One region of the Streptomyces sp. NPDC031670 genome, then DNA from elsewhere that is predicted to be linked to it. Evidence: riboswitches for the same ligand, from Rfam matches in the RefSeq annotation. Region 1 holds a riboswitch; each other region holds the start of a gene.
The links. A riboswitch is a leader RNA that binds a small molecule or an ion and turns the genes downstream of it on or off. The one in region 1 is predicted to bind cyclic di-AMP.
Positions count from the first base shown of each region.

Region 2: another riboswitch for cyclic di-AMP. It lies ahead of ACZ5ID_RS07050 (M23 family metallopeptidase); the one in region 1 lies ahead of ACZ5ID_RS19740 (M23 family metallopeptidase).
Region 3: another riboswitch for cyclic di-AMP. It lies ahead of ACZ5ID_RS21475 (transglycosylase family protein); the one in region 1 lies ahead of ACZ5ID_RS19740 (M23 family metallopeptidase).
Region 4: another riboswitch for cyclic di-AMP. It lies ahead of ACZ5ID_RS00755 (M23 family metallopeptidase); the one in region 1 lies ahead of ACZ5ID_RS19740 (M23 family metallopeptidase).

Region 1 covers NZ_JBVILC010000009.1:312,032-319,708, forward strand. Annotated here, with positions in the region: gene ACZ5ID_RS19725 (polysaccharide deacetylase family protein) at 1-418, shown strand, start outside; gene ACZ5ID_RS19730 (NAD-dependent epimerase/dehydratase family protein) at 527-1,519, shown strand; gene ACZ5ID_RS19735 (SGNH/GDSL hydrolase family protein) at 1,598-2,389, opposite strand; gene ACZ5ID_RS19740 (M23 family metallopeptidase) at 2,529-3,452, opposite strand; cyclic di-AMP (ydaO/yuaA leader) riboswitch at 3,457-3,623, opposite strand; gene ACZ5ID_RS19745 (alpha-galactosidase) at 4,011-6,122, opposite strand; gene ACZ5ID_RS19750 (tyrosine-protein phosphatase) at 6,321-7,136, shown strand; gene ACZ5ID_RS19755 (DUF6126 family protein) at 7,151-7,297, opposite strand; gene ACZ5ID_RS19760 (cupin domain-containing protein) at 7,309-7,677, opposite strand, start outside.
Region 2 covers NZ_JBVILC010000002.1:647,828-655,504, forward strand. Annotated here, with positions in the region: gene ACZ5ID_RS07025 (helix-turn-helix domain-containing protein) at 1-286, shown strand, start outside; gene ACZ5ID_RS07030 (PhlD) at 429-1,496, shown strand; tRNA gene ACZ5ID_RS07035 (tRNA-Met) at 1,562-1,635, shown strand; gene ACZ5ID_RS07040 (hypothetical protein) at 1,755-2,048, shown strand; gene ACZ5ID_RS07045 (PP2C family protein-serine/threonine phosphatase) at 2,111-3,313, shown strand; cyclic di-AMP (ydaO/yuaA leader) riboswitch at 3,469-3,650, shown strand; gene ACZ5ID_RS07050 (M23 family metallopeptidase) at 3,660-4,751, shown strand; gene ACZ5ID_RS07055 (aldo/keto reductase) at 4,818-5,762, shown strand; gene ACZ5ID_RS07060 (PrsW family intramembrane metalloprotease) at 5,766-7,283, opposite strand; gene trmB (tRNA (guanosine(46)-N7)-methyltransferase TrmB) at 7,338-7,677, opposite strand, start outside.
Region 3 covers NZ_JBVILC010000011.1:88,289-95,965, forward strand. Annotated here, with positions in the region: gene ACZ5ID_RS21465 (FtsB family cell division protein) at 1-331, opposite strand, end outside; gene eno (phosphopyruvate hydratase) at 431-1,720, opposite strand; gene ACZ5ID_RS21475 (transglycosylase family protein) at 2,181-2,861, opposite strand; cyclic di-AMP (ydaO/yuaA leader) riboswitch at 2,864-3,000, opposite strand; gene ACZ5ID_RS21480 (transglycosylase family protein) at 3,320-4,315, opposite strand; gene ACZ5ID_RS21485 (cytochrome P450 family protein) at 4,448-5,683, opposite strand; gene ACZ5ID_RS21490 (nucleoside triphosphate pyrophosphohydrolase) at 5,764-6,735, opposite strand; gene ACZ5ID_RS21495 (SurA N-terminal domain-containing protein) at 6,780-7,439, opposite strand; gene ACZ5ID_RS21500 (GtrA family protein) at 7,508-7,677, opposite strand, start outside.
Region 4 covers NZ_JBVILC010000001.1:167,141-174,817, reverse strand. Annotated here, with positions in the region: gene ACZ5ID_RS00760 (GntR family transcriptional regulator) at 73-750, opposite strand; gene ACZ5ID_RS00755 (M23 family metallopeptidase) at 956-1,726, opposite strand; cyclic di-AMP (ydaO/yuaA leader) riboswitch at 1,739-1,900, opposite strand; gene ACZ5ID_RS00750 (M16 family metallopeptidase) at 2,115-3,482, opposite strand; gene ACZ5ID_RS00745 (M16 family metallopeptidase) at 3,500-4,852, opposite strand; gene ACZ5ID_RS00740 (DNA gyrase/topoisomerase IV subunit A) at 5,034-7,484, shown strand; gene ACZ5ID_RS00735 (CobW family GTP-binding protein) at 7,538-7,677, opposite strand, start outside.

The sequences.
Region 1 (7,677 bases):
CACCTGGTCGCACGAGCGCCTGGACAAGCTCAAGCCCGCCGAGATACGTACCGAACTCAACCGCACCCAGGAGGCGGTGGCCGCGCTGACCGGTCGCAAGCCCGTCCTGATGCGACCGCCCCAGGGCCGCACCAACAAGGAGGTCACCAAGGTCAGCAAGGAGCTCGGGCTCTCGCAGATCCTGTGGAGCGCGACCGCCAAGGACTACTCCACCAACGACTCGGCCCTGATCACCCGGCGCATCCTGGACCAGGCCGACCGCGACGGCATCATCCTGCTGCACGACATCTACGACGGGACCGTGCCCGCCGTACCCGGGATCATCGACGCGCTGAAGGCGCGCGGCTTCACCTTCGTGACCGTGCCCCAGCTGCTCGCCCCCGCCGCCCCCAAGCCCGGCCGGCTCTACCGCCCCTGACCCGCGCAGCGCGAGCCGCGCCGGTACGGCCCCCGGACGGGACACCGCGATTTCGCCTTCAGCGTGGACCGGTTCTCAGAAGCCTTGCGGGCGGGCAGAGTTGCGGCCATGAAGCTGTTGATACTGGGTGGTACGGAGTTCGTCGGACGGGCCGTGGCCGAGGCCGCGGTGGCCCGCGGGCACGAGGTGACCGTCTTCCACCGGGGCCGCCACGAGCCGCCCGCCGGTGTGCGGGCGCTGCTCGGCGACCGGACGGCCGAGGACGGTCTGACGGCCCTCGCCGACGGGCGCTGGGACGTGGTGGTGGACACCTGGTCGGGGGCGCCCTCGGTGGTGCGCGACGCGGCGAGGCTGCTCGCGCGGGGACGCGTCGCCCGGTACGTGTACGTGTCGAGCCGTTCCGTGTACGAGCACCCCGTCCCGCCCGGGACCGACGAGTGCGCGCCGCTCGTCGACGGGTCGCCGGACGCCTCGGACGACGTGGCGTACGCGCGGGCCAAGCGGGGCGGCGAGCTGGCCGCGATCCGGGAGTTCGGACCGGACCGCTCGCTGCTGGTGCGCGCCGGGCTGATCCTCGGGCCCTACGAGAACATCGGGCGGCTGCCGTGGTGGCTGGGGCGCATGGCACGCGGCGGTGAGGTGCTCGCGCCGGGGCCGCGCGATCTGCCGGTGCAGTTCATCGACGTACGGGATTTGGCGGAGTGGATCGTGAGCGCCGCCGACTTCGGGCTCTGCGGGCCCTACAACCTGGTCTGCCCGCCGGACCACACCACCATGGGCGAGCTGCTGGAGGCGTGTGCGCGGGTCACCGGCGGCGGCGCGGAGCTGCGCTGGACGGACCCCGAACCGATCCTGGCCGCCGGGGTCGAGCCGTGGAACCAGCTGCCGGTGTGGATTCCGCCGGGCGAGCTGCACGACACGATGCACGGCTCGAACGTGTGGAAGGCCGTGCTCTCGGGGCTGAACTGCCGGCCCGTCGAGGAGACGGTCGCCGACACCTGGGCCTGGCTGGCCTCGCTCGGCGGCGAGGCGCCGCAGCGGCCGGACCGCCCCCGGGTCGGACTGGACCCGGAGACGGAGCGGAAGCTGCTGCACGGCTGAGCCGTGCGGGCGCCGGCCCCTGGGACGGTCCGTCAGTGCTGCCGCCGGTCCTTGGGGGACCAGCGGCCTGATGGACTGTCAGAGGGGCAGCAGGTCGGGGCGCTTGGGCTCCACGTGGTCGCCCGAGCTCTCACCCCGCAGCCGTCGCCCGATCCACGGCGCCAGATGCTCGCGCGCCCACTGGATGTCGTCGCGCCGCACCTCCAGCGTGCCGCGCGGCGGCTGCGGGGGCCACGGCTGGTCCGGGTCGGCCGGCACCGCGAGCCCCAGCACCTGGGCGGCGCGCAGCGCGACCCGGGTGTGCCCCTCGGCCGACAGATGCAGCCGGTCGACGTCCCACGCCCGCCTGTCCTGGACGGACTTCAGCGACCACAGGTCGAGCACCGGGCACCCGTAGCGGTCGGCGATGGAGCGCACATGCGCGGTGTACGTCGCCACCTTGCCGCGCAGGTGCTTGAAGACCGGCACCCCGCGCGTGTCGAACCCGGTGGTCACCATCACCGTGGGAATCGTGCTCTTCAGGTCCGCGACCGCGCGCTCGAAGCGCTCGGCCACGTCGTCCGGGTCACTGCCCGGCCGGATGATGTCGTTGCCCCCCGCGCAGAAGGTCACCAGGTCGGGTTTGAGCTCCTTGGCCCGTGGTACCTGCTCCTCGACGATCTGGTCGAGGAGCCTGCCGCGGACCGCGAGATTGGCATAGCGAAAGGCCCCCTCCGGTCGCTGATCTGCCAGTAGCACGGCGAACCTGTCCGCCCAGCCGACGAACGCCCCGTCCGGGCCGGGGTCGCCGACACCTTCCGTGAAGCTGTCGCCGATCGCCGTGTACGACCCGAACGTACCGCTGTTGAATGATCTCGAATCGTCTGCCACGAGACCATATCTTTCCCTTAACGGTGTGACCTACGCGACCGTAAGGAGGGGTTGACGGTGGGTGATATAGACCACCCGGTCAGTTTCCCCCAGCGGGAATACGCCGAATACCCCCGGCTCACCGGACAGTCCGGGTCGGTCAGAGGGTGGCGCCCTGCTGCCTGAGGTAGGCGATCGGGTCGACGTCCGAGCCGTAGTCGGGCGTGGTGCGGATCTCGAAGTGCAGGTGCGGGCCGGTGACGTTGCCGGTGGCACCGGAGAGTCCGAGCTGCTGGCCCGCGGTCACGCTCTGCCCGGCCGAGACGGAGAGCTGCGAGAGGTGGGCGTACTGGGAGTACATGCCGTCCGCGTGCCGGATGACGACCTGGTTGCCGTAGGCGCCGCCCCACCCGGCCGAGACGACCGTACCCGCGCCGACCGCCTTGACCGTGGTGCCGGTCTCGGCCGCGAAGTCGACGCCCGTGTGGTAGCCGCTGGACCACATGGATCCGGCCATGCGGTACGGGGTGCCGATGCTCACGCTGTCGAGGGGCGCGCGGAAACCGGCGGAGGAACCCTGGTCCGCGGTGGTGGAGGCGTGGATGGCCGGGGCGGGCGAAGAGGGCGCCGGGGTGCGGGTCTGGGGGGCCGTCGTCTTCGTGCCGGACTCGTGCGTGCTCGCCGTGCCGGAGCCGTGCGGCGCGCCCGTCTTGGCCTTGGCACCGAGGACCAGCTTCATGCCCGGGCGGATCAGCGCCGGGTCGGAGCCGATGACCTCGCGGTTGTCCCGGTAGAGCCGCTGCCAGCCACCGAGCCGGTGGTCCTCGGCGATCCGCGAGAGGCAGTCGCCGCTCTTGACCTTGTACGTGGTCGGCGCGGCCTGGGGCGCGGCGGCGGCGAGGGTCCCGGCGCTGCGGGTGGCCTGCTGGGGAGCGGTGGCGGGCGCGGCGGTCTGCACCGCGGCGTGCGCTCCGGTGGCACCGAGCAGGGGGATGGCGAGTGCGGCGCCACCCGTACCGGCGGCGACCATGCCCCGGGATATCGGGCTGGACTTGGGACGGCGGTGCTTACCCTTCGCGGGCATGGCGAATTCCTCTCCGGCGCCTGCGAGGTGAGCTGTCGGGTTCGGGCTGGAGCTGCCCGGCCGGGGCACCGGTCATGGTGCTTCGGCTTCACCCCGAGCCGTGCCGGAATTCCGGACGGCGCTTACCTGGGTCCCCCGCTCCTGCCACGCGTGGATGGGTGCGGATTCCGAGCGGTGGCAGGATTCGGCGGTCCACCCGGATTGCGGTGACGGTAAGCGAGCCCGGCGGGCCACGACAAGTGCCGATTTCCTCTCGGCATTCCCGGCCGGGAATTCACACCGGAATTGCGGTCACCCTGCGTGGACCCGCATTCCCAACAGGCCCGGCCGGGCGGGGGAATTCATCGGCGCCCGCCACCACGGAACGTCACGGATATGACGCTGCTCACGGGCAACCTCCCCTTCTCGCCGAGGAGATGGACATGGTCCATCAAATCGCCCAATCCGGACGAACGTTCCACCCACTTCAACCCTCTCGCCCCCTATCGCACATGCTGTCCGTTTTCAGCACATACACGCGAATAGGGGTCTTTACCTTGCTCGCCGCGGGGGCCCTCCTCACCCGCGACCCGCGCCCACCCGCCGGAAGCGGAACAGCGCCGCGTCAAGATCCCCCCGGAGTCCGGTGTCCAGGCCCCGGTGCAGCAGGAGCGCCCCCCTGTGCACGGCACCGGTGTCCAGGCACCGGTAGGCCGCCGCCGGGTCCAGCGCGCGCAGCCGCACGGCCGGGGGCCGCTCCCCGTGGTGCTGGGCCTGGAGGTGGGCCAGGACGACGGTGTCGTCGCCGCGCACGTACTGGACGGCGCTCAGCCCGCCGTCCGGGGGCCGCAGCCGGTACTGCTCCCCCAGCTGCACCACCGGCCGGATCTCCTTGTAGAGATCCACCCACCCGCGCGCCTCGGCCAGTTCGTCCTCGCTCCACCGCGCGAGGTCCCCGCCGATGCCGAGCACCCCGGCCATGGCGCTCAGGAAGCGGAAGCGCAGGCTGCTGCGGCGGCCGTTGAGCAGGGTGTTGGGGCTGTCGGTGACCCAGGCGGCCATCACCCGGGCCGGGTGCAGCTGGCTGAAGCCGTGCTGGATGGCGAGCCGGTCCAGCGGGTCGGTGTTGTCGGAGGTCCACACCTGGTCGGTACGGGAGAGAATGCCGAGGTCGATCCGGCCGCCGCCGCCCGAGCAGGACTCGAAGTCGACCGCCGGGTGGGCCGTCCGCAGCCGGTCGAGGAGTCCGTACAGCGCGCGTACGTGATCGATCCAGAGCCGCTGCGGATATGCCTCGCCCGGCCAGCCCGCGTCGCTGAAGCAGCGGTTGAAGTCCCACTTCACATAGTCGACGGGCACCTCGGTGAGCAGCCCGTCCAGCCGCTCCCAGAGGTACTCCTGGACGTCCGGGCGGGCGAGGTTGAGGACGAGCTGATTGCGGAACTCGGTGCGCCGCCGGCCGCTGTGGTGCTGCACCCACTCCGGACGCGCCCGGTACAGCGCGCTGTCGGGGTTGACCATCTCCGGCTCGACCCAGATCCCGAACCGCATGCCCAGCGCGTGCACGTCGTCCGCGAGCGGCTTCAGCCCGCGGGGGAAGCGGCCGGGGTCGGGCGTCCAGTCGCCGAGCCCGGCCGCGTCGTGGGCGCGGCCGGTGAACCAGCCGTCGTCCACGACGAACAGCTCCACACCCAGGCCGGCCGCCCGGTGCGCCAGCGCCCGCTGCTGCTCCTCCCCGATGTCGAACCCGGTGGCCTCCCAGGAGTTGAAGAGCACCGGCCGTACCCGCTCGGCGTCCGGGATCACCCGCGCGAGCTGCCAGGCGTGCCACTCCCTGCTGGCCCCGCCGAAGCCGTCCGGGCTCCACAGGGCGGCGAAGACCGGGGTGGTGTACGAGTCGCCGGGCGCCAGGGACAGGAGCCCGGAGTCGTCGTGCCCGGCGCCGCCGCTGATCTGCACCCGGCCTTCCGGCAGGTGCTGGACGGCGATGCGCCAGGACCCGGACCAGCCGAGGGCGCATCCGTAGACCTCGCCGGTCTCCTCGGTGGCGCCGTCGGCGTCCAGGGCGACCCAGGGCAGGTGCTGGTGGCCGGTGTGGCCGCGGCGGCTGCCGAGGACCTTCTCACCCGGGGTGAGCGGGGCCCGGACGAGCCGGGACTCGGCCGCCCAGCGGCCGTGCAGCTGGCTGAGCCGCCAGCCGTCGCGCTGCGGCAGGGTCCACACGGCCGCGTCGGCGCGCAGCAGCTCCAGGTCCGGGTCGCCGGGCGCACCCTCGTGGGCGACGGTGACCCAGCGCTCGACCACGTCGGTGTCGTCGCGCATCCGGTAGTGCAGGGTGAGTCCGAGGCGGTGCGCGGCGTCCGCGAACCGCAGCCGCAGCTCGTCGCCGTGGGCCGTGGCGTGCGTGAAAGTCCACTCGGTTCCGCGCGCCTCGGGCGTACGCAGGGAGAGCGCGGGGCGCGCGAAACGGGGCCCGCCCTCCACCACGTACTCCTCCCGGCCATCCAGTGGTGATTCGAAGGGCCAGGGGGGCGGGAGGGGCAGGGCGGCGAGGGCCTCGGCGTCGGCGAGGGTCAGCCGGGGCCCCCAGTGCAGATGCAGAAGTTCGTCGTGTTCCGTGAGGTGCAGGGCATATCCACTGGTGCGGCCGGAAAGCAGCCACACCCGTCCGTCGTCCGCGGTCTCGATCATCCCGAACCCCCAGTTCCGCACAGGTACGCACAGGCATGAACAGCAACACCAGGATCGGGGCAGGACATCACGGAGGGCAACGGGTGCGAAGGGGTCGCATTCCGGTCAGCCGGTCGAGATGATTGCCCCGGGAACCCATGTCGTATCGTCGGAACGAGGCGGCGTGATCTTTCTTTCGACCCCTCATCAGGAGCCAACGTGACCCAGCAGACTCCGCAGATCCCTTCGACCGAACCCGAGCTCTCCGGCGTCCGCAACTTCCGCGATGTGGGCGGACTGCCGACCGTGGACGGCCGGCGGCTGCGGTACGGACGGCTCTTCCGCAGCGGCCACCTCGCCCACGCGACCGCGCAGGACGCCGCCTTCCTCGCCTCCCTCGGCCTGCACACCGTCTTCGACTTCCGCAACGCGGCGGACCAGAAGCTGGAGGGCCCGGACGTGGAGCTGCCGGGGGTGCGCAACGTGAACATACCGCTGACGGACCCGGCGGACGGGGCGGAGTTCTGGAAGATGGTCCGCGACGGCGACATCAACCAGCTGCGGTCGGTGCTCTCCGACGGCCGGGGCGCCGACCGGATGGCGCGCTCGTACCGCACGATCATCCGGCAGCGCACGGCCGAGCACAGCCGGGTGCTGCACGCGCTCGCCGAGGACAGCGTCCCGGCCCTGATGCACTGCGCGGCGGGCAAGGACCGCGCGGGCCTGTCCATCGCGGTCGCGCTGCTCGCGGTGGGGGTCGAGCGCGACGCCATCGAGGCCGACTACCTGAAGTCCAACGACCCGCACCGGCGCTACAAGATGCACCGCAGCGACAGCTCCCCCGCCGGGCTGAGCGCCGAGGTCGTGGAGCTGCTCAACCCCCTCTTCGACGCCCGCGCCCACTACCTCGACGCGGCCTTCGAGACCATCGAGGAGACCTGGGGCTCCACCGAGCGCTATCTGTCCGAAGGCCTCGGGCTCTCCCCCGAGACCCGCGAGCGGCTGCGTGAGCGCCTCGTCGAGGACCCGGCGTAGCCGGGCCCGGGCGGTCACTTCCCGACGGTGAACAGGAGGTAGAGGAAGGCCGCGAAGATGTGGCCCGCGATCAGGTAGGCGAACAGCCGGACCACCAGTCCGCGGGGGAACTTCGTCTCATGGGTGCTCGCTGCGGACCGTCCCGAGGAGTTCTGCGACATGTTCGTACCTCTCAGCCGTGCGGATGGTGCGGATGCGGATCGGGGCTCTGGAGCAGGGTGTGGACGAACAGGAACGCGGCCCCGCCGTGCGAGACGGCGGAGATCCGGTGCGGGGTGAGGGAGTCGAAGTGCGCGCTGTCGCCGGGGTCGAGTTCATGCGCGGCGTCGCCCAGGGTGAGCCGCAGCCGCCCGGACAGGACGTACAGCCACTCCTCGCCCGGGTGGACGCGGACCAGCTCGCGCTGGGTGCCGTACGGGACCTCGACGCGCAGGGCCTGCATGGCGCGGCCGGGGTGCCCGGCCCGGAGGTAGGTCCAGCCGTCCGCCTCGGCGGGCTCGGCCCGGCCGCCCCGGATGACGGGCTCGCGCTCGGGCGGCAT
Region 2 (7,677 bases), on a different contig from region 1:
TGTGGAGATGCGGCCCAACCACGCGGAGCTGCGGCGCCTGGAGGCCGAGGTGCAGGCCGACCCGGTCGCGGGTCCGCTCTACCGGGAGGCCGGGGACACCCCGATCCCGTACCCGGACGGCTCGGAGCGGCCCATCCACCACAGCCGGTACGGCCCCGGCTGGGTCACCACCTGTGTGGCCGAGCCGGTCACCTCGCCGGGGGCCCGGGTGATGCTGCTCCTCTACTCCCCGGGCGCCTCGCTCGTGAGCCGCCATCCGGTGCTGAGCGCGCCGCTGACGAGCTGAGCGCGCGACCGGCGTGACCGACCGGCGGGGCCCCCTCGGAACGACTCCTTCCGGCTGAGCTCCGTGCACATTCCCAGGAACGAATTCCAGCCGCCTCAGTTAAGTTGAGCTCCCGCCCGTTGGTCCTCCGAGGGAGCCACTCGTGCCCGCTCACATAGCCCTCCCCGCCGTTGCCCTGCCTGACCACGTCATCGCAACGGATGAGATCTGCGCGGACATTCGGCGTGCCAACCCCGATCGGCCCCGGCTGGAGGCGCACCTTCGGATAGCCCGCGCGACCACCGTCCGCACCCGTCGTTTCACCCGCCCGCTGCACGCCCCGACCGTGGCCGGAAATGCCACTGTCGAGGAGCGGAACAGAGCGGGTTACGAGGACGCCCTGGCACTCGCGGTCCGCTCCGGGCGGCAGGCCCTGGCCCACGCCGGCCTCGCCCCCGGTGACATCGACTGTCTGATCACCAGCCACACCACCTCCTGGACCGTGCCGTCCCTCGATGTCGCCCTCGTCCGGGAACTCGGCCTGCGCCCGGACGTACGCCGTGTCCCCATGGCGACCGTCGGCTGCGCGGGCGGCGCGCACGGGCTGGTCAGAGCGGACCAGGACATCGCCGCCCACCCGGGCTCGCACGTCCTGGTCGTCGTCGCGGAGTGCCTGTCGACGGCCACGTACAACCACACCGACACCAGCCGGGAGTCGATGATCTACAAGGTGCTCTTCGGGGACGGCTCGGGCGCGGTCGTCGTCTCGGACACCCCGGCCTGGAGCGGGCCCAGCTTCGTCATCGAGGACACGTTCGAGTACGTCCTGCCCGACAGCCTCGACCGCTACCGGGGCCGTCTCTCGGGGGCCGGGCTGCACTTCGACTCCACCACCGCCGCCACCGCCGCGCTCAACGACAGCCTCCCGGCGGTACGCGCCTGGCTCGGTGGCAGCGGCAGGGCCCTGGAGTTCGCGGTCGTCCACCCCGGCGGCCCCCGGGTCCTCCAGGACGCCGCCGCCGGGTTCGGCCTGGACGGCGACCGCGACCACGGCGCCCTGCGGCACGCCTGGGCGAGCCTGGCCGCCAACGGGAACCTGGGCGGCTCGGCCGTCCTCGACGTGCTGGCCCGCACCTTCGCGCAGGCCCCCGGCGACCGGCAGTCCGGCCTGATCATCGGCTTCGGCCCGGGCTTCGTGCTGGCCGCCTCCCGGGGCCACTGGTCGGCCTGAGCGCGGCGCCGTCCGTAAAGCGGTACGGAGCACCGTCCGGCATGCCGTACAGTTGTGTTTACCGACGCGGGGTGGAGCAGCTCGGTAGCTCGCTGGGCTCATAACCCAGAGGTCGCAGGTTCAAATCCTGTCCCCGCTACTGAAGTCCCAAGGCCCGGCACATGCGAATGTGCCGGGCCTTCGGCATGTCCCGGGCCTGTCCCGGGCCTGTCCCGTTGTCCCGCCGACTTGGGTACGTACAGTAGTCTCGCGATTGCTATGCGCGAGCGCGTGGATGGACTGCTGCGAGCGGCGACGCGGCGCGGGACGCCCGCCGTGCCGCTGTTCCTCGCCCTGTGCGCGCTGCTGATGTGCCTCTCCCTGCCGCTGTCACGGCCCCTGTCTCCTGTCGCGCCCTGGATCTCCGCGCCCTCGCACGCCAGGGGCGCCGCCGCCGCCGTGCCCGGCGGTCCGGCGGTCCGGCGCCACGCCCGGGGGGCCTGCGTCCACGGCCGGCCCGGGCCCCGCCGCTGCCGGGCGCGGCTGATCGGCACGGGCGCCGACCGGCACTGAGGGGCGCGCGGCGCACCCGGTTGGCCGAGGAGCGTTCGCGGCGGGCCGCCGGGCCCGGCACCCTGAGTGGGGCGCGCGGGAACGCCGGCGGCCTGCGGACGGGCGGGAGACCACGGGTGCGGCAGCGATCGGACGGCGGCGGCCGGGAGGGCTCCCGGCGCCCGGCCCTGGTGCGTGCCCTGCCCGCGCTGCTGCTCGTTGCCGGGGTCGTCCTCGACGTGGCGACCCCGCCCGATCTGACCGCGGCGGCCCTGTTCGCCGCGGCCCCGCTGATCGCGGCCCCCTTCTTCGGCCCCCTCGGCACCGCCGTCGCGAGCACCTCCGCGGTCGGGGCGGTGCTGCTCACCGAGTACCTCCACGACATCCCCAGCACCGGGGAGGCGGTCAGCGAACTGTTCACCGTCACCACCGTCGGCGCCCTGGCCCTGCTCACCAACCGCATGCTGCGCCGCAGCGGCGAACGCCTGGCCTCGGCGCGGGTCATCGCGGAGACCGCCCAGCGCGCCGTCCTGCCCAGGCCCGCCGCGCGGATCGGCGGCCTCCAGGTGGCCGCGCGGTACGAGGCGGCCCAGGCCGGGGCGTTCATCGGCGGGGACCTCTTCGCCGTCCAGGACACGCCGTACGGGGTGCGCCTGGTCGTCGGGGACGTCCGGGGCAAGGGGCTGGAGGCGGTCGAGGCGGTGGCCGTGGTGATCGGGGCGTTCCGGGAGGCGGCCGAGCAGGAGACGACGCTGGAGGCGGTGGCCGGGCGGCTGGAGCGCGCGCTGACCCGCGAGGGCACCCGGCGCGACGGTCTGGACGCCTTCGAGGGGTTCACCACGGCCGTGCTCGCCGAGATCCCGCACGGCGCCACGACCGTACGGCTGGTGAACCGGGGCCACCCCGAACCGCTGCTCCTCCACGCCGACGGGGCGCTCGACGCGCTCACCCCGTCCGACCCCGCGCTGCCGCTGGGGATGGCGGAGCTCGGGGTGTGGCCGGACCGGGCGGACACCTACCCCTTCCCGCTCGGGGCGACGCTGCTCCTCTACACGGACGGCCTCTCCGAGGCGCGTTCGGTGGAGCCGCCCGGGGTCTTCTACGACCCGCACGAGCGGCTGCGCGGCCGGATCTTCCCGGGGCCGGAACAGGTCCTGGACGCGCTCGTCGACGATGTGCGCAGACATACGGGCGGGGGCGCGAACGACGACATGGCGCTGCTGGCGGTCGGGCGGCCCGCGGCGGGGCAGCCGGAGCGGCGGCGGACGATGCCGGTGGTGCCGTGACCGTCCGTGGCCGAACGGCGTCCTTACGCACCGGAATTGACGCACCATCAGCGGCTGTCCCGGGCGATTGCCCGGAACGGCTTGGAATCCGGTCCGCCTGTCTATTAACGTTCGATAACGCAGCGCGGTCGTCCCAGCCGTCGTAGAGGCGGCACCGTGCGCACGCGCCGAATTCCGCAAGGGAACCGGGGAACCACCACCTGGGGTGAATCGAGCACCTTCGTACCGTCGAAAAGGTGCCCGTAGGAGACCTTCCTGCTCCGAATCCTCCCCCAAGCTCTCAAGGAGCAGGGGGGACCCCCCACCGCTGACCCGGTAGGCGAGAAGGAAGGAAAGGAGCGCCCCCGTGGCGTCCAACGAGCCTGCCCTCGGCACCCCGCCGCTTCCCCCCGTCACCCCGTACGGGACCGCGCCCAGCGACACCGGCGTGTGGGAGGAGTGGAACCCCACGGAGGAGTCCGTGGCCTCGGTGCGCGGCCGGCACCGCGTCATCAAGCAGCGCGGCGGCCTCGCCCGCAGCTCCACCGTCCTCGGCGTCGGCGTCATCGCGGCCGTCGGCGCGGGCGGCATGGCCAGTGCGCAGACCAAGCCGCCGGTCTCCATATCCCTGCCCGACTCCGTCGCGGACAATCTCCCCGATGTGAAGTCCCTGCCGGGCGTCGGCGCACTGATCGCCGACATCGCGGGCGACGACACGGGCGACGACACCGGCGACGCCTCTCCGGCCGCCCGGGCCGACAGATCCGTCGCCGACGCGCCCCTCACCATGGCGGGCGTCTCCCGGGCCGCCGCCGAACAGGGCGCCACGGGCGCCGGTGAGGCCCTGCGCGCCCGCATCCTCCAGCAGGCCGAGCAGCAGCAGAACAACGCCGAGGCCGAGGCGAGGGCAGCCGCCGAGAAGACCGCGGCGCAGCAGGCGGCGGCCGAGGCGAAGTCCGCGCAGAGCGCCGCCCGGCAGAAGGCCGAGGCGGCGAAGAAGGCCGCCGAGGAGGCCGCCGCGAAGAAGGCCGAGGAGGAGCGGCTGGCCGAGCTCGCCAAGAGCTACTCGCTCCCGGTCGCCTCGTACACGATCACCTCCACCTTCGGCGAGGCCGGCTCGATGTGGTCCTCCGGCCACCACACCGGCCTCGACTTCGCCGCCCCCACCGGCACCCCCCTCAAGGCGGTCCACGGCGGCACGGTCAAGTCCGCGGGCTGGTCCGGCTCGTACGGCTACCGCACGGTCGTCGAGCTGGAGGACGGCTCGGAGCTCTGGTACTGCCACCAGTCCTCCATCGCGGTCAGCGCCGGGCAGAAGGTGACGACGGGCGAGACGATCGGCCGCGTCGGCGCCACCGGCAATGTGACGGGCCCGCATCTGCACCTGGAGGTGCACACCCCGGACGGCACCGGCGTCGACCCGATGACGTGGCTGCGGTCCAAGGGCCTCACCCCCTGACCCGCGCGCGGCCCGGGGGTTGCGGGGGTGCGGAATAGCCGTGCCCCGCCGCTCCGTTCACCCTCCATGACCTCTCTGCGCCCGCTCGGCTCCTCCGACCTGTCCGTCTTCCCGCTCGCCCTGGGCGGCAACGTCTTCGGCTGGACCGCCGACGAGGCCGCCTCGTTCGCGGTGCTCGACGCGTACACCGAGGCGGGCGGCAACTTCGTGGACACCGCCGACGTGTACTCCGCGTGGGCGCCGGGCAACGAGGGCGGCGAGTCCGAGCGGATCATCGGCCGGTGGCTGGCGGCGCGCGGCAACCGCGAGGACGTCGTGCTCGCCACCAAGGGCGGCGGGCACCCCGCGTTCAAGGGCCTCGCGGCCCCCACCGTCAAGGCCGCCGCCGAGGAGTCGCTGCGCCGCCTCGGCACCGACTACATCGACCTGTACTACACGCACTTCGACGACGAGTCCGTCCCCGTCGAGGAGATCGTCACCGCCCTCGACCAGCTGGTGAAGGACGGCAAGGTGCGTGCGGTCGCCGCCTCCAACATTTCCCCCGAGCGGCTCCAGGACTCCCTGGACTTCTCCGACCGCGAGGGCCTGACCAAGTACGTCGCCCTCCAGCCGCACTACAACCTGGTCTCGCGCGGCACCTACGAGGGCACGCTCCAGGACACCGCCGGCCGCTCGGGCCTGGCCGCCGTCCCGTACTTCTCGCTCGCCGCCGGCTTCCTCACCGGCAAGTACCGCCCCGGCCAGGTCGTGGACAGCCCGCGGGCCGGGGGCGCCGCCAAGCACCTGGACACCGAGCGGGGCGTGAAGGTGCTGGCCGCGCTCGACCGGGTCGCGCGGGCGCACGACGCCGAGCCCGCGAGCGTGGCGCTCGCCTGGCTCGCCGCGCAGCCGACCGTGGTCGCCCCGATCGCCTCGGCCCGGACCGTCGAGCAGCTGCCCGCGCTCCTCGCGGTCGCGGACCTGGAGCTCACGGACGCGGAGCTCAGCGAGCTGAAGACCGCCTCGGCGTAGGGCTCAGCGCCGGTAGGGGTCGTAGGGGGAGGGGGCCTGGCCGTAGCCGTACGGGGGCTGGTCGCCGTACGGGTTCTGGCCTTGGCCGTACGGGGCGGCCTGGTTGCCGTAGGGGGTCTGGCCCTGCCCGTACGGGGGCTGACCCTGCCCGTACGGGGACTGGCCGTGGCCGTACGGGTGCTGGTTTCCGTAGGAGGCCGCCTGGTGGCCGTACGGGTAGGGCTGCTGCGGGATCCAGATGCGGCCCGCCGCGCCCGCCGCGTACAGCAGCGCGGGGCCGGCCACCTCCCGGCGGGCCCACAGGTGGTGCAGCAGCTCCTGCTCGCGGGCGGTGAAGTCCGGCCCGGCCTCGGAGCGGCGGGCCCGGCGGCGCAGGAACGCCAGGGCCGTCGCGAACGCCTCGTACTCCGCGACCGTCCGCGCCGCCCGCTTGCCCCCGAAGGTGCGGTGGGCGAAGTCGCGGGCCATCGAACGGGCCCGCATCGAGGAGAGCGCCAGCGGTTCGGCGGGGCCGAGCCAGCCCGCCGCCGCGTACGCGGGCAGCTCCGCCGCGACGGTGCGCAGCTCGCGCTGGCGGCTCCACACCGCCAGCCAGGTCAGCAGGCCGAAGACCGGCACCATGAACGCGGCGTAGACCAGGTAGAAGCCGTACGTCCCGAAGGACGACGAGCCGTTCCACAGCGAGTGCATCCCCATCGCTGACAGCAGGCCGAGCACCGGCAGAGCGATCCGGCGTCCGCGCCGGCCGGGGGCCGCGAGCGCCGCGGCCCCGAAGCCTATGCCGGTGCAGACCGTGAACAGCGGGTGCGCGAACGGCGACATCACGATCCGGACGAAGAACGTCGCCGCGGTCGTCGAGGAGAGCCCGGCCGTGTGGCTGACCTGGTCCTCGCCGAAGGCGTTGCCCAGGTACAGGATGTTCTCGGTGAAGGCGAAGCCGGTCGCGGTGAAGCCCGCCACGACGACGCCGTCGACTATCCCCTTGAAGTCCCGTCTGCGGAACAGGAACAGCAGCAGCACGGCGGCGGCCTTGGCGCTCTCCTCGACGACCGGCGCGATCACGGTCGCGCCCAGGTGGTCGGCCGAGGACGGGTCGGCGGTCGCGGTGGCTATCCACTTGGTCGCGAACGAGTTGGCGATGATCGCCACCAGCGCGGCGGCGCACGCCCCCCAGGCGAAGGCGAACAGCAGGTTGCGCCAGGGACCCGGGTCCACCCGGTCGAGCCAGCGGAACGCACTGGCCAGCAGCGGCACCGGCAGCACGGCGAGCGCGAGCCCCACCAGGAACCCCTCGGTGCCGGTCTGGTCCCGCACGATCGCGAGGATCACCAGACCGCACAGGGCGAGCAGGGTGATCAGCGCGCCGGCCCGGAACGCCCTGGAGCGCCAGAAGTCGCGCCGCGGCCGGTAGCGCCATTTGGCGCGCTCCGGCACGGCGTCGAACCGCGGCTCGGCGCCGCGCTCCGGGACCGGCTGGAGCGGGCCGGGCGGCTGGCGTTGCGGAAGCGACTCGGACGACACCAGACGACCCTAACGAGGGGTACGGACAATCCGCGACGGTGCGTGGGGTCGCCGTCAGGCGGAGGGCAGCTCGGCAGCGCGGGTGAAGAGCAGGTCGTGGACCACATGGCCCTTGTCCAGGCCCTGTCCCTCGAAGCGGGTGAGTGGCCGGAACGCGGGCCTGGGCGCGAAGCCGCCGTCCGCCTGGGTGTTGTCGAACGCGGGGTGCGCGTTCAGCACCTGAAGCATCTGCTCGGCGTACGGCTCCCAGTCGGTGGCGCAGTGCAGCAGGGCGCCGGGCTTGAGCCGGGGCGCGGCCAGCGTGAGGAAGTCGGGCTGGATGATGCGGCGCTTGTGGTGGCGCTTCTTGGGCCAGGGGTCGGGGAAGTAGACGCGCAGTCCGTCCAGCGACTCG
Region 3 (7,677 bases), on a different contig from region 1:
GCAGGTGCTCACGGGCCAGCCGCTTGATGTACGCGTCGTCCTGGAGCCGCGCCTTCTCGTCGCGCAGCCGCTCGACCTGCACCACCGCGTCGTGCTCCTTGCGGCGCTCCTCGGCGATGTCGCCGCGCTGCGACACGTACTGGCGCATCGGGTACGCGAGGGCCACCACCAGCGAGCACATCACCAGGGCGAGCAGCGCGGCCCGCCCGGTGAGCCGGGAGCGGCGTGCCTGGCGCTTCCTCTGCGACCGGTAGACACGGGCCGCGGTCTGCTCGCCGAGCACCTTGAGCCGGGCCGCGGTGGAGAACCGGTCCCGGTTGCCCTTGGCCATGTCGCCCCGCTCCCCTCACGTACGTACAACGTCCCCGGACACGGTACGGGACCGCGGCCGGGGACGTACGGACGACAGGGCGGTGGGCCCTGGCCGGGGCTACTGGTCCGCGGAGCGGAAGCGCGGGAAGGCGCTGCGGCCCGCGTACACCGCGGCGTCGTCGAGGATCTCCTCGATGCGCAGCAGCTGGTTGTACTTGGCGACGCGCTCGGAGCGGGCCGGGGCGCCGGTCTTGATCTGGCCGCAGTTGGTGGCGACGGCGAGGTCGGCGATGGTGACGTCCTCGGTCTCGCCGGAGCGGTGCGACATCATGCACTTGAAGCCGTTGCGCTGGGCGAGCTCGACGGCGTCGAGGGTCTCGGTCAGCGAGCCGATCTGGTTGACCTTGACCAGCAGGGCGTTGGCCGACTTCTCCTCGATGCCGCGGGCGAGGCGCTCGGGGTTGGTGACGAACAGGTCGTCACCAACGAGCTGGACCCGGTCGCCGAGCTTGGCGGTGATGGTGTTCCAGCCGGCCCAGTCGTCCTCGAAGAGCGGGTCCTCGATGGAGACCAGCGGGTACGCGTCGACGAGCTCCGCGTAGTACTCGGTCATCTCGGCGGCCGTGCGGGACTGGCCCTCGAACTCGTACTTGCCGTCCTTGTAGAACTCGGACGCGGCGACGTCGAGGGCGAGCGCGACGTCCTTGCCCGGGGTGTAACCGGCCTCCTTGATGGCCTCCAGGATCAGGTCCAGGGCGGCGCGGTTGGAGTCCAGGTTCGGGGCGAAGCCGCCCTCGTCGCCGAGGCCGGTGGACAGGCCCTTGCGCTTCAGGACGGCCTTGAGGGTGTGGTAGACCTCGGTGCCCCAGCGCAGCGCCTCGGAGAAGGACTCCGCGCCGATCGGCGCAATCATGAACTCCTGGATGTCGACGTTGGAGTCGGCGTGCGACCCACCGTTGAGGATGTTCATCATCGGGACGGGCAGCAGGTGCGCGTTCGGGCCGCCCAGGTAGCGGAAGAGCGGCAGGTCGCTGGCCTCGGAGGCGGCGTGGGCGACGGCGAGCGAGACGCCGAGGATGGCGTTGGCGCCGAGCGAGCCCTTGTTGTCCGTGGCGTCCAGGTCGAACATCGCCTGGTCGATCAGGCGCTGCTCGGTGGCGTCGTAGCCGACGAGCTCCGGGCCGATCTGCTCGATCACCGCGAGGACGGCCTTCTCGACGCCCTTGCCGTGGTAGCGGTTCGGGTCACCGTCGCGGAGCTCGATGGCCTCGAAGGCGCCGGTGGACGCGCCGGACGGAACGGCGGCACGACCCGTGCTGCCGTCGTCGAGGCCGACCTCGACCTCGACCGTGGGGTTGCCTCGGGAGTCCAGGATTTCCCGGGCTACGACGACGTCGATGGACGGCACGAGCATCTCCTTCTGGGATGTGACGCGGAAACGCCGGGCCGCTTGGTCCGGCACCCCTGAGCCTAACCGGCTCCGGGGCATCCACCAGCCGACCGACCGGCCCGTGGGACGAAACGGGGGGCAAAATGTTCCCGAACGAAACAAAGCCCCGCCCCGTGTGTGGTGCGGGGCGGGGTCCTTGCCCGGGGGTTCGCCCCCCCGGGGCCCCGGTTCAGCTGTCAGCTGAGTGGGGGGCCTGCGGGGCTCTGCGGGGTGCGGTGCGGGGCCCTGCGGGGTGCGGTGCGGATCCGTCTGCGGCCCGGTGGGGGCTGGTCGCGCAGTTCCCCGCGCCCCTTTGGGGGGCCGGGGGTGCGCCTTTGTCTGCCGACCGGCCTTGGCTTGGCGCGCAGTTCCCCGCGCCCCTGGGTACTCGGGGGCGCGGGGAACCGCTCGCTCAGCCACCTACGGGCCGCGGGTCGGGCTAGCTCAGGTGCAGCTGCTGGTTCACGTAGATCAGGTTCGCGTCCTTGACGACGTCCTTGTTCAGCTCGAACAGCTTCTCCCAGCCGCCCTTGACGCCGTGCGCCGAGGCGATGGAGCCCAGGGTGTCCCCAGCCTTCACCTTGTACTCGCCGTCGCCGGTCCTGACCGGCGCCGGACGGGACTCGCCGCGCGAGGCGGGGGCCGACTCGCGCTTCGGGGCGGGCGCCGCCTTGGGCGCGGCCTTCTTCGGCGCGGCCTTCGGCGTGGCCGAGGAGCCGGACGTGTCGACGTCGGCGGCCGACCCACCGGCGGTCAGGTTGCCCGCACCGGCGCAGGACCAGGCACCCGGCCCCTGCATGGCGAGCAGCTTCTCGGCCGTGGCGATCTGCTGGCCCTTGCTGGCCAGGTCGGCGCGGGAGGCGTACTGCGTGCCGCCCGCCGCGACCCAGGAGGACTGCGAGAACTGCAGACCGCCGTAGTAGCCGTTGCCGGTGTTGATGGACCAGTTGCCGCCGGACTCGCACTGGGCGACGGCGTCCCAGGTGGAGACGGAGGCGGCGGAGGCGGAGCCGGCGGCCATCAGCGGGGCGGCGACGGCGGCGCCGGTGACACCGGCCAGCGTGACGACTCGGACGGCCTTGGACGGGCGGCGGTGCTTGCCCTTGCCGGAAAGCAGCATGGAGTTCTCCTCACCGACGCCTGCGAGGTGAGCTGTCGGGTTCGGGCGAGTGAGTGGCCCGGCCGCGCCCAGTGGCGCGTCTTCACCCCAAGCCGTTCCCCGCCGCTTCGTACGTCTCGCCGTATGGCGTACGTCCCTCAACGGCCGGGCCCGGCGCTTACCTTGGGTCCCCCGCTCCTGCCTACGGCGCATCGAGCGTCGACTGTTCCCCGCGACCGGCGGCAGGATTCGGCGTTTCCGGTCGAAGGGGCCCGTGGTGACGAGCGCTTCGACCGTAAACACACCAACCCCTGATGTTCAAAGGGGCACATCAGGGAGAAATCGCCCCTCCCGGCTCTTCCGTAACCGCCGTTTCCGCAGGTCGGGGGCGTAACGCCCGTACCGGACGGACGGGACAGGGCAGTTGACGGAAAGAGACCCTTGTCTCACTTGCACAGAAGTGGACATAGGCCCCTGAACTACCCCTTGGCCGGGGCCGGGTTGTCCGTCTTCGCCGGGTTCAGATCAAGGTTCTGGCCAGGCAGGATGAGGTTCGGGTCGGCGCCGATCGTCTTCTCGTTCGCCTTGTAGAGCGCGGACCAGCCGCCCTCGACCTTGTGCGAGCGCGAGATGTCCCACAGGTTGTCGCCGGGGCGGACGGTGTAGTCGCCCTCGGCGGCCAGCACATCGCCCGACTCGCGTGACGCGGCGTCACCTCGCGAGGCGTGACGCCCCGCTTCATGCGTGTTGTCCGTATTGCCCGGCTCGGTGGTCGCGGGGGTGCCGGTCTCGGCCGGGTCCGGGGTGCCGCGGTGCTTGCCGCCAGAGGCGGAACCGGTGCCCGCGCCGGCGGTCCCGGCCGGGACGCCCGCGTCGGCGGAGCCGGGCCGGCCGCTCGCGCCCGTGGACGGCGCCGAGGACGCCGAGGGCGTCGTGGACCGCTTGGGAGCGGTGGAGGTCGACGGGGACGGCGTGGTGGACGCCGGCGGCTTCTTGGCGGGCGCCGACGGCGTGGCCGTGGTGTCCGGGGTCGCGGCCCCCTCCTCGGAGGGGACGTACGGCGAGGGCGAGGCGCCCGGGTCGACGGCCGGCGCGCCGCCGCCCGCGGTGAGCCCGGAGACCCCCGAGCAGCTGGTGAAGGCCTTCGGGCCCTTCGCCGCGAGCACCTTCTCGGCGACCGCTATCTGCTGCGCCCGGCTGGCCAGGTCGGCCCGCTCGGCGTACGCCGTGCCGCCGTAGTTCTGCCAGGTCTCCTGGGAGAACTGGAGCCCGCCGTACAGTCCGTTGCCGAAGTCGGCGCTCCACGCGCCGCCGCTCTCGCACTCCGCCACGCTGTCCCAGGTGGACGCGGTCGCGGCGCTCGCGCCGCTCGCCGCGAAGAGCGGAAGGGCGAGGGCCGAGCCGGTCACCCCCGCCGCGACGACGAGTGCGGGAGCCTGGCGGGGGCGGCGGTGCCGTCCGTTCCCGGAGCGCATGCTGTGGCCTTCCGTGTGACTACGTCTGTGACTGCCGGGCCGGGCGTTGCGCCTGGTTTGGCGAGTCGAGGGGTGAACGTAGCCGTACTCGAACGCTTGTCACAAGTCGATGCACCCGCGATAACGCCAAAGTCACAGTTTTGACGAACCGTCAGTTCTGGTGGGTGTGAACGCGACCGGAAGGGTGCGCAGTCCGCGCATGATCAGCCCGCCCCGCCAGCGCAAATCGGCAGGATCCGCCGCCAGCCGCAGGTCAGGAAGGCGCCGCAGCAAGGTGGCCAGCGCGGTCCTCGCCTCCAGTCTGGCCAGGGGCGCGCCCAGGCAGTAGTGGATGCCGTGGCCGTAGCCGAGGTGCTGGTTGTCGCGCCGGCCCAGGTCGAGCGTGTCCGGGTCGGGGAAGCGGTCGGGATCGCGGTCGGCGGCGGCGAGGACGACCAGCACCGGGTCGCCCGCGGCGATGTCCTGGCCCCCGATCGTCAGCGGCCGGGTGGCGAAGCGCCAGGTGGCCATCTCCACGGGCCCGTCGTAGCGCAGCAGTTCCTCGATGCCGGTGTCCAGCAGCTCCGACTCCCCGGCCGCGAGCGAGCTCTGCAGCCGTTCGCGCTGCCCGGGATCGCGCAGCAGGGCGTACATCCCGTTGCCGATGAGGTTGACGGTCGTCTCGAACCCGGCGAACAGCAGGATGAAGGCCATCGCCGCGGCCTCGTTCTCGGTGAGGTGCTCGCCGTGGTCGCTGGCGCGGATGAGGCCGGAGATGAGGTCCTCGCCCGGGTCCTCCCTCTTGCGGTGGATGAGTTCGAGGAGGTAGCCGCGCATCTTCTTCACCGAGCGGGCCACGCCCCCGCGCGGGCCCTTGCCGTGCCGGATCATCATCCCGGCCCAGTCCCGGAAGTCGTCCTGGTCCTCGCGCGGTACGCCCAGCAGGTCGCAGATGGCGTAGATGGGCAGCGGGAAGGCGAACTCGTGGATGAGGTCGGCCTCGCCGCCGGCCGCGAACCGGTCGATGAGGGTGTCCGTCAACTCCTGCACGCGGGGCGCGAATTCGGCGACCGTACGGGGAGTGAACGCCTTCGAGACCAGCCGCCGCAGCCGGGTGTGGTCCGGCGGGTCGATGTTGAGCAGATGCGTCATCAGCTCGGCCTTGCGCTCGCCCGGGATGCCCGTTCTGCCCCGGGCGTGCGCGGGCTCGTCGTGGTGCGCCGGGTTCTTGGAGAGCCGCTGGTCGGCGAGGGCCTGCCGGGCGTCCGCGTACCGCGTCACCAGCCATGCCTCGACCCCGCTGGGCAGCGTGGTGCGGTGCACGGGCGCGTGCTCCCGCAGCCAGCCGTAGGCGGGGTAGGGGTCGGTGGCGAACTCCCAGGTGAACATCTCGGGGGCGGGGGGTGCCCCCGGCGGGGGCGGGGCCTGGCCCGCGTCCCGGCCCGGTGGGGTCGAAGGGTGTGTCACCGTCAGTCCGTCTCGGCCGTGCGGATCGCGTCCCGGTACGCGCGCGCCGCCGCCCGCAGGGCCGCCTCCGGGTCCGTGCCGTCGGCCTCCGCCGCCACCGCCAGGGCGAGCAGCCGGTAGCCGATGTCCTCGCCGGTGGGCAGGGGGACCTCAAGGCCCGCCGTGCGGACCCGGGACGCCAGTTTCGCGGCGAGGGCGAGGCCGGGCTGACCGAGGGGGACGCCGTCGGTCACCGAGTCGCGCCCCTTCTCCGCGGCCTTCTGGCGCAGCCAGTGCTCCTTGACCTCCTCGGGCGTCTCCGCGTGCGCGTCGCCGAAGATGTGCGGATGGCGGTGGATCAGCTTCTCCACGATCGTGCCGGCCACGTCGTCGATGGAGAAGGGGTCCGACCCGTCCTCCGCGCGGCCCTCCTCCGCGATGCGCGCGTGGAAGACGACCTGGAGGAGCACGTCCCCCAGCTCCTCGCGCAGCTCGTCGCGGTCGCCCTCCTCCACCGCCTCGACCAGCTCGTACGCCTCTTCAAGGGCGTACTTCGCCAGCCCCTTGTGGGTCTGCTGGGACGACCACGGGCACTCGCGGCGGATACGGTCCATGACCTGCACGAGGTCGAGCAGCCGGGCGCCCGGCAGGTCGTACGAGCCGGGCAGCAGCTCCAGGTCGGGCATCGCGACCCGGCCGGAGCCCGCGAGCCGGGCCAGCCCGTCGGTGAGCCGGCGGTCGCCCTCACCGGAGGGGAGGACGACGACCGTACGGCCCCCGGCGCACGCCTCGACCAGCTCCTGGGCGTCCGGCTGCACGATCTCGGCCTCGACGCCCGCCTCTCGCAGATACGGCAGCTGCGGATGGCCGGGGTCGGCGCAGAGCACCCGGTCGGCGGCGCGCAGCGTCTGCCACGCGGGCCAGGACAGCAGTCCGGGCGCCACCCGGTGGCTGGCGGTGAGCAGGACGACGCGGCCGGGTTCTTCGAGAGTCACCTCTCGAACCTACCCCGGCCGCCCGCCGCGCCCGCCCCGGCCCGTCAGCCGGTGATGGGGCTCTCCTGCTCCGGGGCCTTCTTGGTCACCTGGGCGATCCACGGCGTCTTGGTGTCGGCGAGCTGGATCGCCTTGTCGTCCCAGGTCCCGTACCGCGGGTTCACGTCGATCTCCAGCTTCTTCGACGCCACGGTGAGCGTCTTGGTGACGGAGGCCTGCCCGGTGGGCGTCGAGAGGTCGGCGCCGGTCGCGGCGGCCAGCTTGGTGAGCTGCACCTGCTCGCGCACCGCGTCGTCGATCTGGCCGGGCGCCACCCCGCGCTGCTGGAGGAGCATGGCCGCGAACGCCTGCTCGCCGCCCGCCTGCTGGGCCATCGCGGCCCGGGCCTGCTGGAGCTCCTTGCGGCTGACGCTCACCCCGGCGTCGGCGGCGGCCCGGTCCAGCACCTTGTCGAAGATCAGCCCGTGCAGCTTGGCGCGGCTGAGCTGGCCGGTGTTCTTGATGAGCTGGGCGGACTGCGGCGAGGCCTGCTGCGCCGTACGGACGTCCTTGACCTGGGCCTGGAGCGCGGAGACCGGAATGCGGTCGCCCCCCACGACGGCGGCGGCGCCCGGATGGGCCTCGCTGCCGCAGGCGGTCAGGAGTGGCCCCGCGCCGAGGAGCGCGACACAGAGGGCGAGTGCGGTGCGACGGCGGCGGTGCAAAGGAGCCTCCCGGCGGATCGTGCGACAGTGCAGCGACCAGATGACCTATGACCTTGCGGTGATCGATGTTAGGCAGTCTCAGTGGCGCGGGCCACTGATTCGTCCAACGATTCGGGCGCCGCGCGAGTCTCGGGGCTCAGCATGATCGTCCGGGAGAGGACGAAGGTGACCGGGATCGCCGTCGCCGCGGCGATCAGCGGGGCCCAGGTGCTGCTGAGGCCGAGCAGGTCCACCAGCA
Region 4 (7,677 bases), on a different contig from region 1:
CCACTTTCCGGGCTGATTTCGGGCAGCACGGAAGAACCCCGCCGAATCACTTCTTTGTATACGGCGACCTTGTTAAGCACGGACGCTCGCGGTGTTTACTGCATGTTGCGGGATCCTCACGTCCGCCGGACGCCGCAGCCGATGGGCGGAAAACGCGCGCTCGGCGTGGCGGGCGGCCAGCGACCTGGCCCGTTCGGCGTCGCCGCGCGCCAGCGCGTCCACGATCGCCGCGTGCTCCGCCCAGCACTCGGCGGGCAGCGCCGGCCGCTCCACCACGTACATCCAGGCGATCTTGTGTCGCAGCTGGGTGAGCAGCGCGATGAGGCCGGGGCTGCCGGAGGCCTGGGCGAGCGTCTCGTGGAACCAGCCGTCCAGCGAGCGCAGATCCTCGCCCTGGGCCCGCCGGACACGGTCCTGGCCGAGCCTGACCAGCCCGCGCAGCACCTTCAGATGGGCCTCGGTGCGCCGGGCGGCGGCGCGCGAGGCGGCCAGCGGCTCCAGCATGGCGCGCAGTTCGAGCAGGTCGGCCGCCTCCTGCTCGGTCGGCTCGGCGACGCAGGCACCGGCGTGCCGGCGCGTGGTGACGAACCCCTCGGACTCCAGCGTGCGCAGCGCCTCGCGGACCGGGACGCGGGAGACCCCGTACCGCCGTGCGAGCACTTCCTCGGTGAGCCGGCTGCCGCGCGCGAAGAGCCCCGCGACGATGTCGTCGCGGATTGCCGTGCATACCGATTGCGCGGGAATGCGCATGACCGAACCTCCGCCTTAATCCCCGCGAAACGCGGTCGATCGACGCCTGTTCGGCGACTCTATTCCAGCGCCTGTTAATTCCCGGTGACGTGCCGTATGCAATGCATATCTTTTGGCCACCGGCGGGGTACGTGCGCCGGACGGCACGCCGAAGCCCCCGGCGCGACGCGGCGGGGGCTTGCGGTTCGGTGCGGGGACGGCCGGGTCAGACGTTGACGCCGTGCGAGCGCAGGTACGCCATCGGGTCGATGTCCGAGCCGTACGTCGGGGCCGTGCGGGCCTCGAAGTGGAGGTGCGGGCCGGTGGTGTTGCCGGTGTTGCCGGAGAGGGCGATCTGCTGGCCCGGCTCGACGCGCTGGCCGACGTACACCCCGATGGACGAGAGGTGGCCGTACTGCGTGTACGTGCCGTCGTTCATCCGGATCACGATGTTGTTGCCGTAGGCGCCGCCCCAGCCCGCCTCGACGACGGTGCCCAGGCCGACCGCGTGCACCGGGGTGCCCTCGCCCGCGTGGAAGTCGATGCCGGTGTGGCTGCCGGAGGACCAGATCGAGCCGCCGGTCTTGTAGCCGGTGGAGACGTAACCGCCCTCGATCGGGGCGACGAAGGAGTTGAGGCGCTTACGCTCGGCCTCGCGGGCGGCGCGCTCCTTGGCGGCGCGCTCCTCCTTGGCCCTCGCCTCGGCCTTGCGCTTCGCCTCGGCGGCGGCGCGGGCCTTGTCGGCGGCGTGCTTCTGGGCGGCGGCCTGGGCGTCGATCCGGTCGGCGAGGGAGTCACCGATCACGATGGCCTGGGTGATGCCGGTGTCCTCGACCGAGGCGGCGGCGGGCGCCGAGCTGTCGGCGGCCATGGCCGGCGAGGCGAGGGTGCCCACGACTCCGGCGGTGGCGAGGGTGGCGATGCCCGCTATGTTCGCGCTCTTGCGCGACACGGCGCTGGGCCGACGGTGCTTCCCGGTGGCACGGGTGAACGCCATGGAGAGGCGGTTCCTTTCCTTCCATCTCGCCTACCGGGTTAGCTGACGGGTTCGGAGCTGGAAGGTCTCCTACGGGCCCCTCCGCGGGACGGAGGCGTCCGATTCACCCCAGGGACTGAGTGGGTCCCCGGCTCCCCTGGCTCGCGCCAGTTGGGGACTCGGCGATGACTGTCCGGTGCCGCGGCTGCGACGGGTGGTGACGGACAGCCGGACTGACGCTAGACGGCTGATCTTTCAATCACCAAACAGACACGACTTTTTGTTGCGCACGCCACATGACAGACAGGCAACCTCCCCAACAAAACGGGCATAAAGGGGGACCCCGGTGGCCACTCGGCCACCGGGGTCCTCACCCGAATCGTCCGCCCGTCCTCGGCGGACGGCTCAATCAGCCCGCCACGACGGTGACTTCACCGATTCCGAGGGCCTTGACGGGCTCCTCGATCTGCGCCGCGTCTCCGACGAGGACCGTCACCAGACGGTCCACCGGGAAGGCGCTGACGACCGCGGCCGTGGCCTCCACGGTGCCGGTGTCGGCCAGGCGCGCGTACAACTGCGCCTGGAAGTCGTCCGGGAGGTGCTGCTCGACCTGGTCGGCCAGCGTCCCGGCGACGGCGGCGGCCGTCTCGTACTTCAGCGGGGCCACACCCACCAGGTTCTGCACGGCGGTCTCGCGCTCGGCGTCCGTCAGCCCCTCGGCGGCGAGCTTGCGCAGCACCGTCCACAGGTCGTCCAGGGCCGGGCCGGTGTTGGGCGTGTCCACCGAGCCGCTGATGGCGAGCATGGCGGCGCCGGTGCCCTCCGGACCGGAGCGCAGCACCTGGCCGTACGAGCGCACTCCGTAGGTGTAGCCCTTCTCCTCGCGCAGGACGCGGTCCAGGCGGGAGGTGAGCGTGCCGCCCAGGCAGTACGTCCCGAGGACCTGGGCGGGCCAGACGCGGTCGTGGCGGTCCGGACCGATCCGGCCGATCAGGAGCTGCGTCTGGACGGCGCCCGGCCGGTCCACGATGACCACGCGGCCGGTGTCGTCGGCGGTGACCGGCGGCATCGGACGCTCCTCGGCCGGGGTGCCGGTCCAGGCGCCCAGGGTGTCCGCCAGGATGGCGTCCAGGTCGGTGGCGCCCAGATCGCCCACGACCACCGCGGTGGCCGCGGCGGGGCGTACGTACGCCTCGTAGAAGGCCCGTACCGCCGCGGCGTCGATCCGCGCGACGGTCTCCTCGGTGCCCTGGCGCGGGCGGGACATGCGCGCACTGGCCGGGAAGAGCTCCCGGGAGAGCTGCTGGGCGGCGCGGCGCGCCGGGTTGGCCAGCTCGTGCGGGATCTCGTCGAGGCGGTTGCGCACCAGGCGGTCGACCTCGGCGTCGGCGAACGCGGGGGCCCGCAGCGCCTCCGCGAGCAGCCCGAGCGCCTTGGGGAGCCGGGAGACCGGCACCTCCAGGGAGACCCGGACGCCCGGGTGGTCCGCGTGCGCGTCCAGGGTGGCGCCGCAGCGCTCCAGGTCGGCGGCGAACTCCTCGGCGGAGCGCTTGTCGGTGCCCTCGGAGAACGCGCGCGCCATGATCGTGGCGACGCCGTCCAGACCGGCCGGTTCGGCGTCCAGCGGGGCGGCGAGGAAGATCTCGACGGCCACGACCTGCTGGCCGGGGCGGTCGCAGCGCAGCACGGTCAGCCCGTTGGGCAGGGTGGAGCGGCCGGGGGCGGGGAAGGCCCAGGGGCGCGCGGTGCCGGCGGCCGGCTGGGGGTGGAACTGCATGGTCACGCCGGTCTCGCTCACTGCTCTGCTCCCTCTGCGGCGGCCTCGGCCGCCTCGTCTGCTGCCGCGGTGGTCGGCTCGTAGACCAGCACCGCCCTGTTGTCCGGGCGCAGGGTGGCCCGGGCCACGTCCCGCACCTCCTCGGCGGTGATGTCGAGGACCCGGTCGACGGCGGTCAGCGCGAGCTGGGGGTCGCCGAACAGCACCGCGTACCTGCAGAGTTCGTCGGCGCGGCCCGCCACCGTGCCGAGCCGGTCCAGCCACTCGCGCTCCAGCTGGGCCTGGGCGCGCTCCATCTCCTCGGCCGTGGGGCCCTCTTCGGCGAACCGGGCGAGCTCCTCGTCGACGGCCGACTCGATGTCGGGGACGTCGACGCCGCCGGACGTCTTCACGTCCAGCCAGCCGAGCGAGGGGGCGCCGGCCAGGCGCAGCAGACCGAATCCGGCCGCGACCGCGCTCTGGTCGCGGCGGACCAGACGGTTGTGGAGGCGGGAGGACTCGCCGCCGCCGAGGACGGTGAGCGCCAGGTCCGCGGCGTCGCACTCGCGGGTGCCGTCGTGCGGCAGCCGGTAGGCGGCCATCAGGGCGCGCGCGGGCACGTCCTCGTGGACGACCTCGCGCAGCTGCTCGCCGATGACGCCGGGCAGCGTGCCGTCGCGCGGCGGCTGCTTGCCGTCGTGGGAGGGGATGGAGCCGAAGTACTTCTCGATCCAGGCGAGCGTGCGATCGGGATCGATGTCGCCGACGACCGAGAGGACCGCGTTGTTCGGCGCGTAGTACGTACGGAAGAAGGCGCGCGCGTCCTCCAGGGTCGCCGCGTCCAGGTCGGCCATGGAGCCGATCGGCGTGTGGTGGTACGGGTGGCCGTCCGGGTAGGCCAGCGCGGTGAGCTTCTCGAAGGCCGTGCCGTAGGGCACGTTGTCGTACCGCTGGCGGCGCTCGTTCTTGACGACGTCGCGCTGGTTCTCCATGGACTCCTCGTCCAGGGCGGAGAGCAGCGAGCCCATGCGGTCGGCCTCCAGCCAGAGCGCGAGCTCCAGCTGGTGGGTCGGCATGGTCTCGAAGTAGTTGGTGCGCTCGAAGCTGGTGGTGCCGTTGAGGGAGCCGCCGGCGCCCTGCACCAGTTCGAAGTGGCCGTTTCCGTGGACCTGGTGCGAGCCCTGGAACATCAGGTGCTCGAAGAGGTGAGCCAGGCCCGTACGGCCCTTGACCTCGTGGCGGGAGCCCACGTCGTACCAGAGGCAGACCGCGGCGACCGGGGTCAGGTGGTCCTCGGAGAGCACCACGCGCAGGCCGTTGGCCAGCCGGTGCTCGGTCGCTGTCAGGCCGCCGGAGCCGGCCTGGGCGGTGGCCGTGTGACCCATGGGCATGTACGTCCCTTCGATCGCGGTGAAGAAGTCCTGCCACTGTATGCAAGCGCACCGACACCTGGCGAAGTTCCCGGGTCGCGGTCCGCGTTGTCAGTGGGACGGTCCACAATGGTCGGCGTCAGCAGCAGACCTTGTTGGTGGTCGCTAAGAAGAACACGTTGGTGAAGGAGCCGCAGCCGCGATGGCCCGCCGCAGCACGAAGACCCCGCCGCCGGACGATTTCGAGGAGAAGATCCTCGACATCGACGTCGTGGACGAAATGCAGGGCTCCTTTCTCGAGTACGCCTACTCGGTGATCTACTCGCGGGCCCTGCCGGACGCCCGCGACGGCATGAAGCCGGTCCACCGCCGCATCGTCTACCAGATGAACGAGATGGGCCTGCGCCCCGAACGCGGCTATGTGAAGTGCGCGCGCGTGGTCGGCGAGGTCATGGGCAAGCTCCACCCGCACGGCGACGCGTCGATCTACGACGCGCTGGTGCGGATGGCGCAGCCCTTCTCCATGCGCCTGCCGCTCGTCGACGGCCACGGCAACTTCGGTTCGCTCGGCAACGACGACCCGCCGGCCGCGATGCGGTACACCGAGTGCAGGATGGCCGACGCCACCCAGCTGATGACCGAGTCGATCGACGAGGACACCGTCGACTTCTCGCCGAACTACGACGGCCAGGAGCAGGAGCCGGTCGCCCTTCCCGCCGCCTTCCCGAACCTGCTGGTCAACGGCGCGACCGGGATCGCGGTCGGCATGGCGACCAATATGCCGCCGCACAACCTGGGCGAGGTCATCGCCGCCGCCCGCCATCTGATCCGGCACCCCAACGCGGACCTGGAAGCGCTGATGCGCTTCGTCCCCGGCCCCGACCTGCCCACCGGCGGCCGGATCGTGGGCCTGTCCGGCATCAAGGACGCGTACGAGTCGGGCCGCGGCACCTTCAAGATCCGCGCCAAGGTGTCGGTGGAGAACGTGACGGCGCGCCGCAAGGGCCTGGTCGTCACGGAACTGCCGTTCACGGTCGGCCCGGAGAAGGTGATCTCCAAGATCAAGGACCTGGTCGGCTCCAAGAAGCTCCAGGGCATCGCCGACGTCAAGGACCTCACCGACCGCTCGCACGGTCTGCGCCTGGTCATCGAGGTCAAGAACGGCTTCGTCCCGGAAGCCGTCCTGGAGCAGCTCTACAAGCTGACGCCGATGGAGGAGTCCTTCGGCATCAACAACGTGGCGCTGGTGGACGGCCAGCCGCTCACCATGGGCCTCAAGGAGCTCCTGGAGGTCTACCTCGACCACCGCTTCGAGGTGGTGCGCCGGCGCAGCGAGTTCCGCCGCACCAAGCGCCGTGACCGGCTGCATCTGGTGGAGGGCCTGCTCGTCGCGCTCCTCGACATCGACGAGGTCATCCGTCTCATCCGGTCGAGTGACAACTCGGCGCAGGCCAAGCAGCGCCTGATCGAGCACTTCTCGCTCAGCGAGATCCAGACGCAGTACATCCTGGACACCCCGCTGCGCCGCCTCACCAAGTTCGACCGCATCGAGCTGGAGAGCGAGCGCGACCGCCTCACCGGCGAGATCGACGAGCTGACCGGCATCCTGGAGTCCGACAGCGAGCTGCGCAAGCTGGTCTCGGCCGAACTGGCCGCGGTGGCCAAGAAGTTCGGCACCGAGAGGCGCACGGTGCTCCTTGAGTCGGCGGGCGCCCCGGTCGCGGCGGTGCCGCTGGAGGTCGCGGACGACCCGTGCCGGGTGCTGCTCTCCTCTACGGGCCTGCTGGCGCGCACCGCGAACGCGGAACCGCTCGCGGAGGCCGAGCGCCGCGCCAAGCACGATGTGATCGTCTCCGCGGTGCCCGCGACCCAGCGCGGTGACATCGGCGCGGTCACCTCGGCCGGGCGGCTGCTGCGGCTCGCCGTGATCGACCTGCCGCAGCTGCCGGACACGGCCGCCGCGCCCAACCTCTCGGGCGGCGCCCCGGTCTCGGAGTTCCTCTCGCTGGAGGCCGACGAGACCCTGGTGTGTCTGACGACGCTGGACGAGTCGTCGCCGGGGCTGGCGATCGGCACCGAGCAGGGCGTGGTCAAGCGCGTGGTGCCCGACTATCCGGCCAACAAGGACGAGCTGGAGGTCATCTCCCTCAAGGACGGCGACCGGATCGTCGGCGCGGTCGAGCTGCGCACCGGCGAGGAGGACCTGGTCTTCATCACGGACGACGCCCAGTTGCTGCGCTACCAGGCCTCGCAGGTGCGCCCGCAGGGCCGCCCGGCGGGCGGTATGGCGGGCATCAAGGTCGCCGACGGCGCCAAGGTGATCTCGTTCACCGCGGTCGACCCGGCGGCGGACGCCGTGGTGTTCACGGTGGCGGGCTCGCGCGGCACGCTGCTCGGGGACTCGGCGGCGACGGTCAAGCTGACGCCGTTCGACCAGTATCCGCGCAAGGGCCGGGCCACCGGCGGCGTGCGCTGCCAGCGGTTCCTGAAGGGCGAGGACATGCTGGTACTGGCCTGGGCGGGCGCTGCCCCGGCGAAGGCGGCGCAGGCCAACGGCACCCCGGTGGAGCTCCCGGAGCCCGACCCGCGCCGCGACGGCTCGGGCACACCGCTGGGCCACACGGTGTCGGTGCTGGCGGGTCCCGCGCTGTAGCCGGGGCGGACCGGCGGGGCGCGACAACGGGGCCGGCGGGCCGCGGGCGGGGGCTACTCCTCGCCCGGGGTCCCGTCGGCCCCGTCGGCTTCCTCCTCCTCGGGGACCGCCCGCGACTCGTCGGCCTCCTCCGTCTCGTCCCGCTGTACATAGCGCAGGACGCCCCACATGGCGGCCTCGTCCGGGGTGTCCC